One region of the Priestia sp. FSL W8-0001 genome, then DNA from elsewhere that is predicted to be linked to it. Evidence: riboswitches for the same ligand, from Rfam matches in the RefSeq annotation. Region 1 holds a riboswitch; the other holds the start of a gene.
The links. Region 1 has a riboswitch for lysine ahead of MKZ18_RS19405 (Na+/H+ antiporter NhaC family protein). Riboswitches for the same ligand answer to the same signal wherever they lie in the genome.
Positions count from the first base shown of each region.

Region 2: linked by a shared signal. The riboswitch ahead of MKZ18_RS02415 (transporter substrate-binding domain-containing protein) and the one ahead of MKZ18_RS19405 (Na+/H+ antiporter NhaC family protein) in region 1 are both predicted to bind lysine.

Region 1 covers NZ_JBBPAL010000001.1:3,677,990-3,681,130, reverse strand. The annotation lists gene MKZ18_RS19415 (HD-GYP domain-containing protein) at 1-8, shown strand, start outside; gene yunB (sporulation protein YunB) at 78-833, shown strand; lysine riboswitch at 904-1,092, shown strand; gene MKZ18_RS19405 (Na+/H+ antiporter NhaC family protein) at 1,217-2,797, shown strand; gene MKZ18_RS19400 (sodium-dependent transporter) at 3,025-3,141, shown strand, end outside.
Region 2 covers NZ_JBBPAL010000001.1:455,752-458,892, forward strand. The annotation lists gene MKZ18_RS02410 (YitT family protein) at 123-998, shown strand; lysine riboswitch at 1,142-1,326, shown strand; gene MKZ18_RS02415 (transporter substrate-binding domain-containing protein) at 1,435-2,271, shown strand; gene MKZ18_RS02420 (amino acid ABC transporter permease) at 2,338-3,066, shown strand; gene MKZ18_RS02425 (amino acid ABC transporter ATP-binding protein) at 3,091-3,141, shown strand, end outside.

The sequences.
Region 1 (3,141 bases):
AAACATAGAAAACTTTTAGAAAATAGCGTTAGCCCTCCTTGTTTATGCATACATATAGCTTGTAAGGAGGGATTTTTTTGATTAGGGTTCGCCGAAGAGTATTGAAAAAGGGACCTATACCATTTCGCTATGTTGTACTACTAACAATTGTTTTTTTTCTGCTTTCTACTGGAGCAGGAATATGGTTAATTAATAGAGGAATTGAACCAACCTTAATGAAATATGCAGAAGCCCAGACTAAAGAGATTGCAACGCTTGTTATTAATAAGGCCGTTAATAAACAAGTGGTAGACCAACTTGATGTGAACGATATTATTAAGACAGAAAGTACGCCGGATGGGCAGGTAGCCAAGATTGATACGGCAGTCGTAAATCGTATTAGAGCTCAAACGACATCTTTAGTCCAGGCTAATTTACGAGAAGCTGAAAAAGGAAATTTAGAAGAATTAGAGATTCCAACGGATATTAATATTGAACCAGATGAAAAGCTCAGGCAGCGAGGAATTGTCTATCAAGTTCCATTAGGGCAAGCTACAAACAATGCCTTACTAGGAAATCTAGGACCTTTAATCCCGGTTAAATTTCATGCAATTGGTGATGTGCAATCAGACGTTGTACGGAAAATAGAGGAATACGGAATTAACGGTGCTTTTTTAGAAATTTCAATTGAAGTTCAGGTTAACGTTCAGGTGATTATTCCCTTTGCTACAAAACAGACAACCGTTCAAGCGACAGTGCCTGTAGGGATGGCGATGATTCCAGGGAACGTACCGGATTATTTTAACGGTGGCACTAACTCAGCCTCTCCATCTATTGAACTAAAGAAGAAATAGCCGGTTGATAACTTTATACTTTACCGATATAATGTACTAGATATAATTATATACCATCACCTTATCAGATCGATGAGGTAGAGGATGCAAAAAGTATGAGTATACTATGTGAGGATGACAACTGTGATCATAGTAAAAAGGATTTTTTGCCGAAGGAAAGAAAAAGAGTCAGCTTTTCTTTTCTGGGGTTACCTTGAAAAAGGGTAACACTGTCATTATGAAAATACGCTTGTTTTCATGATGGAGGGCTACTGATCGTGATGGAGGATAACATAACATTACAAAGAGTAATGATAGTTATTTTCTATCATTGCTCTTTTTTGCGTTTTTTTCTTTATAAGTAGTCCTCCTAGATTTAAACAGGCTTATATTAGGAGGATATCATGGAAGGAACTATTTTTTCGTTATTACCACCATTGATTGCCATATTAATGGTTGTTTTAACACGTAAAGTACTGCTTTCCCTAGGAGTAGGGATTTTAGCAGGTGGATTAGTGTTAACGGAGTTTTCAGTTGGAGAAACGATTCAAAAGATTTGGGGAAGCTTTGCTACAATTTTCTACGCGGACGGCGCACTTAATACTTCAAATCTATTCATTTTGCTTTTCCTTTTAATTTTAGGTGTTATTACGGCTTTTATCTCAATCATTGGAGGAAGCCGTGCTTTTGGAGAATGGGCTTTACAACGTATTAAAACGCGTCGTGGAGCTCATCTATTAACAGCTGTGTTAGGAATTATTATCTTTATTGATGATTATTTTAATGCACTAGCTGTTGGACAAGTAAGTCGCCCGGTAACAGATCGACAGCGGGTATCAAGAGCGAAGCTTGCTTATTTAATTGATTCAACTTCAGCTCCGGTATGTGTGATTGCACCGTTCTCAAGTTGGGGTGCCTATATTATTACGGTTGTAGGTTCAATTCTAGCTGCGCACGGGATGAGTAATGTATCAGCATTTTCAGCATTTGTACAGATGATACCGATGAATTTTTATGTATTTACCGCATTAATTATGGTATTCGTGGTGAGTGTTTTTGATATTAACATTGGACCAATGAAAAAACACGAAGAGCGTGCGATTCGTACTGGAGAAGTAACGGACCCAGAAAAAGGTGCAGTACCAGGAGAGTTAAAAGAAGATTTACCAGTTAGTGAAAATGGTCGTGTATTCGATTTGATCTTACCAATTATTGTATTGATGATTGGGACAATTGGTGCGATGTTATGGACAGGCTATCAAGCAACTGAAGGTCAAGCTACAATCTTTACAATGTTTGAGAATACGAATGTACCTAATTCATTAATGATTGGTGGTTTATCAGGCCTTGTTGTAACGCTAGTATTATTTATCGCACGTACGAGACAATCGAATGAACTGTCTAATTCGGTGCTTGGTAAGGGCATAGTAGCAGGAATCAAATCGATGCTACCCGCTATTTATATTTTGCTGCTTGCTTGGATGATTGGAGATTTGATTGGTCAGTTGAAATCAGGAGAATTCTTAGCAGGAATTGTGGAGAGTTCTAATTTAAATATTGCCTTCTTACCAGTGGTACTATTTATTATTGCTGGCATCATGGCGTTTTCAACAGGGACATCGTGGGGAACGTTTGGTATTATGCTTCCAATTGCAGGTGACATTGTAGGAAACATTGAACCAGAATTATTATTACCAGCTCTTGCGGCTGTATTAGCTGGTTCAGTTTGCGGAGATCACTGTTCACCAATTTCTGATACAACAATCTTGTCATCAACTGGAGCAGGAAGTCATCATATTGATCACGTAATGACACAGCTTCCTTATGCAATTATTTCAGCTGTAATTAGCATCATTGGTTATATTGTACTTGGTTTAACAGAAAGTACAGCTGCAGGATTTGGAACAATAATGGTTTTATTAGTGGTATTTGTCTTAGTAACTCGTAAAAAGGGGAACATAACAGAGACATCATTAGAAAAATAGAAGAATAAAGATAGAGCAGATGCGCTTCACAACGTCTGCTCTATTTTTAATTGTTTAATTATCGAAATTTTCTATAAAAAATATTTTGACATACTATAGCATAATAGCTATAATTCTTCGTAAGATAGTTCTAAAGACAGACTATGCTAAATTGTCAGAAAGTTTAAATAACTTTTTGGGTTATGACAGAGATAAAAGAAAAGAGAGAGTGTAAGGGGGAAACTATGATGGAAAATCGTCCTCAATGGGGTACGAGAGCAGGTTTTATCATGGCAGCAGCAGGTTCTGCAATTGGATTAGGAAATATTTGGAGATTTCCGGCGACTGCCTATGAAAACGGTGGA
Region 2 (3,141 bases), 3.2 Mb from region 1:
CGATGACTGGCTATTTACGTTTTTTATGCTTAGTACCTTTTAGAGATACCTTAATTTTATAAATGAAGATGATTTTATGATAAAATTATTTGTGTCAAAAAATATTAGAAGTGAGGAATTACATGAATGCGTTAAAACAGCATCGAAAATCGAGTAAACAAAAACTATTGTTTCGGGGCCTTTTAGTCATCATTGGTGGCATTATCGCAGGTTATGGGTTAGAAACAGTATTAATTCCAAATAGCGTATCTGACGGGGGGGTGACGGGACTTAGCATCGTTGGTTCACAGCTCTTTGGAATTCCACTAGGCGTTTTAATCGCCATCATCAATCTTCCCTTCATCTGGTTAGGTTATCAGCAAATTGGAAAAAGCTTCGCTATTTTTTCAACCATCGGTATTGCTTCTCTAGCAGTTAGTACAACTCTTATGCATCACACTCCAGCTATTATTGAAGGAGATACGCTTTTAGTAACCGTTGTAGGTGGTGTAATCCTTGGTTTTGGAATGGGTCTAGCACTGCGTAATGGAGGAGCATTGGACGGTATTGATATGCTTGCTGTACTCCTTTCACGAAAGTCACCGTTTGGAACAAGTGATCTTATTTTATTTCTAAATATGTTTGTATTTATCGTGGTTTCTTTTGTGTTTGGCTTGCAAGGAGCCATTCTTTCTGCCATTGCTTACTTCATCGCTTCAAAGGTTATTCATGTCGTTGAAGTTGGGTTAAGCGGTTCAAAAGCGTTTGAAATCATTACAAATGAGCCTGTTTTAATGGTTAAAACAATTCGTGATCGACTAGGTCGAAGCGCTACATATAAAGAAGTATACGGCGGATATTCTCACGAAAAGTTCAAAGAGATTACGTGTGTTATTAACCGTTTAGAAGAAAGTAAAATGAAGGAAATTATCAGCGAAATCGATCCGGATGCTTTTGTGCGCGTGTATGACGTTGCCGAAGTAAAGGGTGGAAACTTTAGAAAAACCAACATTCATTAAATCATCCTTTTTATTCTGTATAAAATTGTTTTTTTTTAGAGCTGAAAGAATTAGTTGGAAAATAAACCCATAAAAACCATATTGACAGATTAGGAAGAAAGATGTAGACTTGAAACAAATTTAATAAGACCTCACTTTTAGTCAAGTGAGGTAGAGGCGCGGTATTTAACAGTCTTTAGCAGAGTTTGAGAGACGTTGAAGCTAGAGAGAAGGAAATATCGCCGAAGTGAGTAAATTGTTCTCAACAATTGCTTGCTGGGTCTGTAGTGAAGAACTGCAGGACTGTCTCAATAAGTTTACCAGCTTATTGAGTTGTGCTATCTCATCTTTTAAAAGAGAGGACTTTAGGGAACGATGAATGAAACGACCTGAGTAAATCTCGGGTCGTTTTTTTATTGTCTTCAAAGCTTAAAAAGATATAAGGGGGAAACAAACTATGAAAAGAAAAGCAGGATTTTTCTTAACATTATTGCTTTCAGCAGTCGTTTTATTAGCAGGCTGTGGTCAAAGCAGTGAGTCAGCATCGGGTTCAGGAGACGCTGATACGTTTACGGTAGGCTTGGAAGCAGGCTATCCACCATTTAACTGGACTCAAAATGACGATTCAAACGGAGCGGTTAAAATTAAGGGCGGCTCACAGTATGCAGGCGGCTATGATGTTGAGATGGCTAAGAAAATTGCTGATGGATTAGGCAAAGAGCTAGTGATTGTAAAAACTGAGTGGGATGGTCTTGTACCAGCCTTAACATCAGGTAAAATTGATGCGATTGTGGCAGGAATGTCACCGACTGCAGAGCGAAAAGAAACAATTGATTTCTCTGATAACTACTATAATTCAAACCTAGTAATGGTTGTGAAAAAAGGTAGTAAGTATGAAGGTGCTACGAAGATTGCAGATTTCAAAGGCGCAAAAATTACGGCTCAATTAAACACGTTTCACTACTCCGTCATTGATCAAATTAAAGGTGTATCAAAAGAAACAGCAATGGATAATTTCCCAGCAATGCGCGTAGCGCTAGAATCAGGAGTTATTGATGGTTATGTATCAGAGCGACCTGAAGCAGTAAGTGCTTCAGCAGCAAATGATAATTTTGCAATGGTTGAATTCAAGGATGGCTTCAAAACATCAGCTGACGATACAGCTGTAGCCGTGGGTCTTAAAAAAGACAGTGAGCTAAAAGAAGAAATCAACAAAATCTTAAAAGGTATTTCAGAAGAAGAACGCACAAGCATTATGGATGCGGCAATCAAAAACCAACCTGCAGCAAAATAATGATGACATAACACCGGCTGTATCTACATACAGTCGGTTTTGTAATGAGGTAAGGGAGGAAGAACGATGAGTTTTGAATGGGTTATTACAATCATCTCAGAAAACTGGCCAATGTTTTTACGCGGAGCTGGGATGACGCTATTAATTGCGCTGACAGGTACCATTATTGGGGCGGTCATTGGGTTAGTTGCTGGTATTATCCGAACTGTTCCAACGCCAACGAGCGGGCTGAAAAAAGCAGGATTGAAGGTAACGAATTTCGTTTTATCTGTATACATTGAATTTTTCCGAGGTACGCCAATGATTGTGCAAGCAATGGTTATTTACTATGGTTCAGCGATTGCATTTGGCTTTGATATGAACGTGATGTTGGCAGCGGTTATTGTTGTATCAATTAATACAGGAGCATATATGGCTGAAATTGTACGTGGCGGGATTATTTCCGTTGATAAAGGACAGTTTGAGGCAGCCAAAGCCATTGGCATGAATCATTATCAAACAATGATGAACGTTGTTTTACCTCAAGTCATTCGTAATATCTTACCAGCAACGGGTAACCAGTTTGTGATTAACATTAAAGATACGTCGGTATTAAACGTTATTTCCGTTTCCGAGCTATACTTTGTCACGAAATCAGTAGCAGGAAACAACTTTAGATATTTTGAGTCATTCTTTGTTGCTTGTATGATTTACTTTGTCATGACGTTTATGGTATCGCAAATTCTGCGCTACTTTGAGCGTAAATTAGACGGACCCGACAGCTACACGATGATTAAAACGGACCAAAATCGATAATGAAGGGTAAGGAGGTATAAGAAAATGGAACAAGTAATTGATATTCAACATTTAAACAAAGCGTATGGAAGTCAT